3 regions of the Clostridioides sp. ZZV15-6598 genome follow, and region 1 is predicted to be linked to each of the others. Evidence: riboswitches for the same ligand, from Rfam matches in the RefSeq annotation. Region 1 holds a riboswitch; each other region holds the start of a gene.
What was found. A riboswitch is a leader RNA that binds a small molecule or an ion and turns the genes downstream of it on or off. The one in region 1 is predicted to bind cobalamin.
Positions count from the first base shown of each region.

Region 2: another riboswitch for cobalamin. It lies ahead of KGF50_RS12700 (cobyric acid synthase); the one in region 1 lies ahead of KGF50_RS09200 (ABC transporter substrate-binding protein).
Region 3: another riboswitch for cobalamin. It lies ahead of KGF50_RS09540 (ABC transporter substrate-binding protein); the one in region 1 lies ahead of KGF50_RS09200 (ABC transporter substrate-binding protein).

Region 1 covers NZ_JAGWCS010000036.1:19,199-22,463, reverse strand. Annotated here, with positions in the region: gene KGF50_RS09210 (Rossmann-like domain-containing protein) at 1-69, shown strand, start outside; gene KGF50_RS09205 (methyltransferase) at 72-770, shown strand; cobalamin riboswitch at 978-1,145, shown strand; gene KGF50_RS09200 (ABC transporter substrate-binding protein) at 1,286-2,866, shown strand; gene KGF50_RS22545 (ABC transporter permease) at 2,866-3,265, shown strand, end outside.
Region 2 covers NZ_JAGWCS010000062.1:16,470-19,734, forward strand. Annotated here, with positions in the region: gene KGF50_RS12700 (cobyric acid synthase) at 29-1,543, opposite strand; cobalamin riboswitch at 1,663-1,842, opposite strand; gene KGF50_RS12705 (histidine phosphatase family protein) at 1,897-2,511, opposite strand; gene cobS (adenosylcobinamide-GDP ribazoletransferase) at 2,532-3,265, opposite strand, start outside.
Region 3 covers NZ_JAGWCS010000038.1:3,810-7,074, reverse strand. Annotated here, with positions in the region: gene KGF50_RS09545 (dihydrodipicolinate synthase family protein) at 1-780, shown strand, start outside; cobalamin riboswitch at 903-1,083, shown strand; gene KGF50_RS09540 (ABC transporter substrate-binding protein) at 1,284-2,414, shown strand; gene KGF50_RS09535 (iron ABC transporter permease) at 2,488-3,265, shown strand, end outside.

The sequences.
Region 1 (3,265 bases):
AATGAGAGAAACAATATGTTTTACAGTACAGGTCAGAAAGTAAATTTAAAAGGTAGTGGGGAAATTTAAATATGAGAATGAATTGGAATGATACTACAATAAAATCCTTTGTTGATGCAAGTGAATATACTGGTTTTCACAAGAGATTAGCTAAAGAAATAATTCCATACATCAAAGATAGCCAAACTTTTTGTGATGTAGGTTGTGGATTAGGTTTAATAGATATGTATTTAAGCAAAGAATTGAAAGAGATAACTTGTATTGATATAAATCAAAATGCTATAAATTACTTAGAAAAATCAACAAAAGACAATAATATAAACAATATTAGATATATGGTCAAGGATTTTGAAGAGATAAATACAAAATTTGATACTATATTAATTTCATTTTTTTCATATGAGAATATAGAATTTTTTAATGAACACTGTAATAGATTAATTGCAATTGTTAATGATAAATCCAAAACTCATATTCCAGTATCTAAGAAAAGAATGGATATGGTAGAAAGACATAGTTCAAAAAATTTAAAAGCATTATTAGATAAAAAGAAACTTAAATATGAATTAATGCCATTAAGTCTTGAATTTGGACAGACATTTACTTGTGAAGATGATATAGTTAGGTATGCTAAATCTTATGATGAAGGCGGAGAGTATGAAACTATATACAATCATATTATGAAAAATGTAGTTAAAGGGGATAAAGTAGCTTATTACCTTCCATATGAAAAAAAAATATCTGTTTTTATAATAGACTTTAATAGATAGATAATTGTAAATTTTAATTTAAATATTTATATTCCATAATAAAGATTAGACACTTAATTTGTAACATATACAACTAGTAAATATAAATACTAAATTAAAAGTAGTGTTTTTATCAGATGAATTACTATATATTTATAATTTTTAATTTTGCATATAGTGCTATATTTTGATTTAAGTTGACAATTTATATAAGATTGCATACAATTAAACTAAGAATTGAATAAACGTATTTAAAGAGTAGGGAAGCTGGTGAAAATCCAACACGAACCCATCACTGTAAGCATGGATAAATTCTACATAGCCAACAGATGTTATTTGGAAAGGCTGAGAAAATGAAATGTAAGTCAGATACCTACATTAAATATTAGCAAATAAATTTAGGGGGGAGCAACTAGATTTATTGTTTTGTATATGGAATTTAGAAGTTAAAGTATACATATTAAAATGGGATGTTATAGCATTATTTGCTATAACTTTTTTTATGCTCATATTTCTAAATAAGGGGGAAATGTATCATGAGGAAGATTTCAAAAGGGAAGCTGAGTAGTATAATTTTAGCAGTTATGCTGATGTTATCATTGATAACAGGGTGTAGTAAACCAGAGGAAAATAATGATGTTAGTAAGATGAATAATGAAAAGGAAGTAGTCTTAGCAGCAGCTAGGGATTTGGCACCAGGTGAACAAGATGCTTACTACACAAGTTCTATACTTTATGTTTGGGAACCACTAATAGGACTGGGTGATGATGGAAAACCAAAGGCAGAACTTGCAGAAAAATGGTCAAATTCAGATGATTATAAAGAATGGAAATTTACAATAAAGAAGGGTGTAAAATTCCATGATGGTGTAGATTTGAATGCAGATTCAGTAGTAAAAAACTTTGAACGTTATATGAATATGAAAACGAAAGCTTCACCTTTTTATTCGTTTGATATAGAAAAGACATATCCTAATTTACAAAGTGTGGATAAAGTTTCTGACTATGAAGTTAAACTTACTTTTAGTAAACCAATATCAACTTTAATATACAACATGGCTAGATTTGGAAGTGCTATGTATAGTCCGGAGTGTTTTGATATAAAAACAGGAGATTTTACTAAATATGCACAAGGAACTGGTCCATTTAAGATAAAAGAAAGAGAAAAAGAACAATTTGTTTCGTTAGAGAGAAATCAAGACTATTATGGAGATAAAAGTAAAGTTAAAAATGTAAGAGTAAATGTAATTAAAGATGCACAAACTCGTTACACAGCACTTAAATCAGAGGAAATTATGGGTGTTATGGATTTAGGGGCTATTACTCCAGAGTTAGCTAGTGAGCTAATAAAGGATGAAAATTTTGAGATTAAAACATCTCCATCAACAATAACTCAATTTGTATCTACAAACGGCACTAGGGAACCATTTAATAATGTTAAGATAAAAGAAGCACTAAGTTTGTTGTTGGATAGAGAAACTATAGTAAATAAATTTTATGGAGGATATGGAACTCCAACTATGAATATATTGAACCAAGGTTCTCCTTTTGCTAAGGAAATTAAACCTGTTTATGATGCAGAAAAAGCAAAAAAAATCATAAAAAATGAGTTAAAAGGGGAAACAAAAGAGTTAGAGTTTATAATACCATCTTATGGTGTAGACCGTTATCCATACAAAACTGTAGCAGAGTATATACAATCTGTATTAAGTGAAGTTGGATTAAATTCTAAAATAACTATACTTGATGGAGCTGCTTTTAAGGAAGCACAAAAAACAGGAAATTATGATATAGCACTTCACACTCAAGGTCTTCCAAATGCAGAACCATTTTCTATATTTGATAGTTATATGAGAAGCACAGGGTCAAGTAATATAGCTTATTCATTGGGCTATAAAAATGAAAGAGCAGATGAATTAATAGGTCAATTAGAAAAAACAATGGACTTAGATGAAAGAAGTAAAATATATGATGAACTTCAAGATATATCAGCAGAACATCCATCAGCTATACCATTATTTGAAGACGTTAACTTAATTGCTTATAATAAAAAAATAACTGGGTACAAACCTACATTATATGGAACTACATTAGCAAATATGGAGTGGAGTAAGTAGTGAAAACACCATTTAAATATTTAATTAGAAGGATATTGATGACTATCCCTATTTTGATAGGAATAACTTTTCTAGGATTTATATTAGGGGTTATAGCACCTGGTGACCCAGCAGTTGAATATTTAAGTATGGATGGTATTTCTGCTCCTACAGATGAAGAAATAGAAAGAGTTAGAGAAGAATTAGGGTTAAATGATAATATTATAGTCCAGTATGTTAATTGGACTAAAAAAGCTATGACTGGAGATTTAGGACTTTCCTATATCAAAAAGACATCTATCACAGAAGAGATATTAAGAAGGTTACCAATAACCTTCTCTTTATCTTTAATGGCTATGTTTTTTGTTATAGTGTTATCTATACCACTAGCTATAATAATGGCTTTAAAAAAGGATTCAG
Region 2 (3,265 bases), on a different contig from region 1:
TACCTAAAGTATAAATATAAAGTCATTCTTATTTCATAATTTCATATATCTTCTCTATGTCCAAATGTTCTCTCAAGAAATCTGCCAATTTATCATACTCTTTATCTTTAAACTCATCAAAGGAACTTACAGTACTTTCTAATTCTTTTAATCCCTTTTTCTTTCTTATATTATTTAAAATTGCTCTTGTAAAATCTATTTCATCAAATATTCCATGAAGATAAGTACCAATTACATTACCTTCTTTATTTACACTTCCTTCAGTATAATTGACTTCTTTATCTAGTTTTTTTGTTATCAAGTCTAAGCTACTTACTTTATTACTGCGATTTGTAATTCCCATATGTATTTCATAGCCTTTTACTTTCTTACCTTTAAGGTGGCTCATATATTCACCCATACATTCAATAATGGTAGCTTCTACTTGAGTCGTAGTCTTTTCCTCTTCAAATATTGTTTCTGTATCTAAAAGACCAATTCCATCTACTTCTTCAATTTCACTTTCAACATGATAAGGGTCTTTTAATTTCTTACCTAACATTTGATACCCACCACATATTCCAAATATCAATTTTCCCTGACTATGTAAATTTTTAATTTGTGACTCAAGACCACTTTCTCTTATGTATTTTAAATCATCTATAGTACTTTTAGTTCCAGGTATTATCAATATATCTGGATTCCCTATAGCTTCTCCATAGTCGACATACCTAAGACTTACATCCTCTTGTGTTTCAAATATATTAAAATCTGTAAAATTTGACATATGTGGGGTTCTAATTATTTCTATATGTATATCATTTTTATCCATTTTCTTCTTAAATCTAGTTGTTACACTATCTTCATCTTCTATTTTTATATCCATATAAGGAACCACGCCTAAAACAGGTACTTTTATAATATCTTCAAGCATCTTTAAACCATCTTGTAGGAGTTCTTTTTTCCCTCTAAATTTATTGATTATTACACCTTTTACTCTTTTTCTCTCATCATCATCTAATAAAAGCATTGTGCCTGCTAATGATGCAAATACTCCACCTCTATCAATATCCCCAACTATTATTACTGGTGCATCTGCTATTTTTGCCATACCCATATTGGATATATCTCTATCTTTTAAATTTATCTCCGCAGTACTCCCTGCACCTTCCATAACCACAATGTCATACACTGAGCTTAAATTATTAAAGGTTTCTTTTAATACATCTACCAACTCTAACTTATAATCATGATATTCAGATGAAGGCATCTCTCCTACAACTTTTCCCCTTACAATCACTTGACTTTTATGATTTCCAGAAGGTTTTAATAAAACTGGATTCATATCTGCTATCGGCTCTATTTTTGCAGCTTCCGCTTGAAATACTTGTGCTCTTCCCATTTCTAATCCTTCTTTAGTTATAAAAGAATTTAAAGCCATATTTTGTGACTTAAAAGGAGCAACAGTATAACCATCTTGTTTAAATATTCTACACAATCCTGCTGATAAAATGCTCTTACCTACATTTGATGCAGTTCCCTGTAGCATTACTTTTTTACCCACTTTCTACCCCTCCTTAAAGTTAAATTTTACCTAAAAATAAACTAAAAAAAGTCCTAGTGCTTCTAATGCTAGGACTTTTATATATATATTAATTAAAAATCTTTCACCCCGAAGACCTCATGTTTTAAATTAAATTAGGCAGGTATCCTGGCTTAACTTCATCCTACTCCTATAACCTTCCCATCAAATTGACAGTGGTATTTATAGTTTCGTTGGTTTCACAGTAGCGGGGGCTGCAAAGGCATCTAACCTTTTTCCCTTTTTACATCTAATTGAGAACCTAATTTTAATCTAATATTCTATTTTTGATAGTAAATTTATAAGCACATATCGTTTAATATTTAATGTTTAATTTATATAAAATCAGTAAAATTCATTTTATTTATTACAGTAAATCCATTATCAACTTCCAAAATTGTAATAGATGCATTATCAATTTTAAAGTTCCAATGATATTTATAACTACCAGAAATCAAATGTGTTATTATGTTTCTTATTGTACCTGCATGAGAACATATAAGTATTGTTTTTCTATTTAAATAATTATCATTTTCTAAAATTATATTGTCGATCTCTTTTGCTACTCTTTCATATGAATCTATCAAACTTTCCCCATTTGGGTATCTATAATTGCTACCTTCTTCTATCATTTTTTCAAATTCTTTTGGATATTTAACTTTTATCTCTTCAAAAGTTATTCCTTCAAAGTCTCCAAAGCTAATTTCTCTTAGATTTTCTCTTTCTTCTATTTCTATTAATTTTAGTTTTGATATTTTCTCTACCGTATCTTTAGTACGTGAAGATGGAGTTGTATAAATCTTATCTATACTTTCACTACTCATATATTTTGTAATTTTATTTATTTGTAATTTACCTTCTTCACTAATATAACTATTTATATGACCTGATAATCTTCCTTTTTCATTATCAGTTGTCAAAGCATGTCTTATTAATATTAATTTTATCACATTATCACCACTTTTTAGTTTTAAATAAACATAAAAATTAACAAATATATATAAATCAAATATACAAGTTCTGAAAGTTCTATTCCACAACCCAATATATCTCCTGTTACTCCATCAATTTTTTTGTAAATATGATTTTTAAACAATATTATAAATATAAAAACTACTATAGCTGAACATAATACCTTAATCAATACTATATCAGGCACTAAAAATATTAATTTAGCAATAATACTAACTATCAACAATGTGTATATTATAGCTGTTATTAACATACTTGTAGTCAATTTTCCTATAAATAAATTCCCCATTCCTTTTGCTCTTGGTGTTACCGTTTTATATGTCAATAACATTACTCCTAACCTTGCAATCATTGGCATGAATATTATAACCCATAGTGAATTATTACTTATAATACTATATACAAATCCAATCTTTAATAAAAGTACAAACATAATTGCTAAAAGCGAATTTGTACCTAATCGAGAATCTTTCATTATTTCAAGCATTTTCTCTTTATCTCTATAACTGTATATCGCATCAAATGTATCCCCTAATCCATCTATATGAAGCCCCCCGGTAATCAAAACACCAGCAAGCGTTATTATAATTGCACATATAAATGGCTGAAACAAAAGTATAGAAACCCATCCTATTAAATAAGTTAATATACCAATAACAAGACCCACAAGCGGAAAATATACTATAGATTTATAAAATTCATCATCAAATCCTACATCTAATTTTATAGGTA
Region 3 (3,265 bases), on a different contig from region 1:
TTAGTTATAATGGGAAGTACTGGAGAGTTCTTTAATATGTCTATGGATATGCAAAAAGAACTTATAGATTTAGTGATTAATCATGTTGATAAGAGGGTTAAAGTGTTTATAGGTGCAAGTCGTATGTGTGCAGATGAGTCTATAGAACTTTCAAATTATGCACATACTAGTGGAGCAGATGGAGTTATGATAATAAGTCCTTATTATTTCTCACTTGATGATGATAGTATTGAACTGTTTTACAGTAAGATAGCTGAAAACACAGATGCTGAAATATACCTATATAATTATCCAGATAGAACTGGTTATGATTTAAGTCCAGAACTTACATTAAAACTTGCAAGAAAGCATAAAAACATAGTTGGATATAAAGATACAGTAACTTTAATGGGACATACTAGAGATTTAATAAATACTATGAAAACAGAGTTCCCAAATTTTAAGATATATAGTGGATATGATGAAAATTTTATACATAACTTAATGTCTGGAGGAGCAGGATGTATAGGAGGATTATCAAATCTAATTCCAGAAGTTTGTTCTAAATGGGCTGAAGCTTATAATAATAAGGATATGGATAAAGTTATTGAAATTCAAAAATATATTAATAAAGCAATGGATTTTTATTTAATAACAAATCCATTTATACCAGCAATGAAGAAAGCTATGAATATTAGAGGATTAGAAATAAGTGATTATGTAACTGCTCCATTTATAAAACCAGATGAAAATCAAGTATGTAAAATTAAAAATTTAATGGATGAATTAAATATAAATTAACGAGATAAAGAGTGTTTTAAATTGATTTTTATAGTCATTTTAAGCACTCTTTTTGAGTGGATATATTAAATCAACCTTGCAAAGTAATTAACAATAAACTACAATTATCTTAATGAAAAATTAAATGTAAATAATACTAGGGTACTATTTTAGTTTAATAGGGAAAGTGATGTAAATTCACTACAGCCCCCGCTACTGTATACGGATACAAAATCAAATCCACTGAGATTCATAGTAATTTTGGGAAGGTTGATGGAGGACAGGCCGTGAGTCAGGAGACCTGCCCAGTATTACATAAATACAATTTAGGGTGGAGATTGTAGTTTATAATAAAATGAGATATCAATTCATTTTTTATAAAATTGATATAGAAGCTTCTCCTTGCTAATTTTGGAGAAGTTTTTTATTTTACTAAAAAGCTATATTAAAAAATTTAATTTTAGTAAAATGTTTTTTAGATATATGTAGCCACTCATAAAAAATAAAATAATGGAGTGAAAGAGATGAAATTCAAATCAAATGTTTTAAAGCAGTTTTTTTTAGTTGTAATGGTAATTTTTTTGGCGGGAGGTATTGTAGGTTGTAGCAAAAAAGACAAAACTAATGAACAAGTTAGTAATGGGAAAAAATTAGAATTAAAATATGCAAGTGGATTTAGTGTTGAGACTTTAGAAGATGGAATTAAAAAGGTTATTGATGGAGATAATAGAGAACTAATTTTAATTCCTAAAAAGATAAAAATACCTGAAAAATATAAAAATGCAAATATAGTTAGAACACCTGTAGATAATGTATTGATAGCATCTACAACACAAGCTTGCTCTTTAAGGACAATAGGTGAGTTAGATAGTATAAAAGCAGTAACAACAGAAGAACAATATTGGACTATCAAAGAAATTAAAAATTTAATGAAAGATGGTAAGATACATTATGTTGGTTCAAATTTAGCACCAGATTATGAAAAAATAGTAGACTTAAATCCTGACTTGACTATAGTGAGTAGTGGTTTATCAGAAGCGGATACAAAATTTATAGATAAATTAAAAGAATTGGGACTTAACTATGTTGTAGATAATGAATATAAAGAGCAAAATCCATTTGGAAGAATGGAATGGACAAGCTTAATCGCTGCATTCTATGATAAAGAGGATATAGCTACTAGTGAATTAGATAAAACAGTACAAAAAATAGAAGAGGTTAGTAAAAAAATAAAAAATAAAAGCAAACCTAAAGTTGTATGGGCATCTGTATATGAAGGTAATGCTTATATAGCACCTAAAAATTCATATGTAGATAATATGATAAACATGGCAGGTGGAATAAATGCTTGTGCCTCAATAGATTCAAATGAAGGGCGAGTAAGTATTGAGCAATTACACGAAGTGGCAAAAGATGCAGATATATTTGTATATTCATCAAGTTCAGATTATGCACCAAATTTAGAGTCTATAAAATCTAGTGCACCAGTGTTAGCTGATTTAGATGTTGTCAAAAAGGGTAATTTATGGGTGTTTGCTCCAGATTATTATCAATCAGTGGATAAGACAGATGAATTAATAGTGGATTTAGTTGAAATGTTTCACCCAGGTACTACTGGTGAAAAGATTAAGCACTATATAAATTATGATAAATAATAGATAAGATTAAATTAACAAGTAAACTTTATAAATTTGAGTGAATGTAGTTTTTATTAAGAGGAGTAGATAGATGGACTTTATCAATAAAAACAGAATTAAAAATACTACTATATTTGTAATCTTAATTGTAGGTATAATACTTACTTTTTTGATATGTGTAGCATTTGGTTCTGTAAAAATCGAATTTAAAGAAATAATAGATGTTGTATTAAGAGGAATAGATAGTACAGAACACTATAAAATAATTTATAATATAAGGATTCCCAGAGTCCTTGCAACTATGGTAGGAGGTGCATGTTTAGCAGTATCTGGTATTCTACTACAGATATTTTTCAAAAACCCAATAGTTGAACCATATATATTAGGTGTGTCTTCAGGTGCCACTTTATCAGTAGCACTTATGATTTTAGGTGGGTATACATTAGGGTTTGAAAGTATAAATTCAATGAGTATATTTATAGCAGCATTTGTAGGAGCTTTAATTGTAATGTCTATAGTTATCCTATTTGCTAGCAAAGTAAAAAATATAACAACGCTTTTGGTGATAGGAATTATGACTGGATATGTATGTAGTGGAATTACAAATATATTACAATCATTTGCAAATAATGAAAAATTGAAGGAATTTACGATGTGGTCTATGGGTAGTTTTTCTGGATTTACATGGGAAAAAGTAGAAATACTTATGATAGTTGGGATATTAGGTCTTTTGATGACTATATTCATAATAAAACCTCTAAATGCTTTTTTACTAGGAGAAGAATATGCAAAGAGTATTGGTGTAAATATAAAATTTTTTAGATTTTTGGTAGTATTTATATCAAGTATACTAGCGGCAATAGTATCAG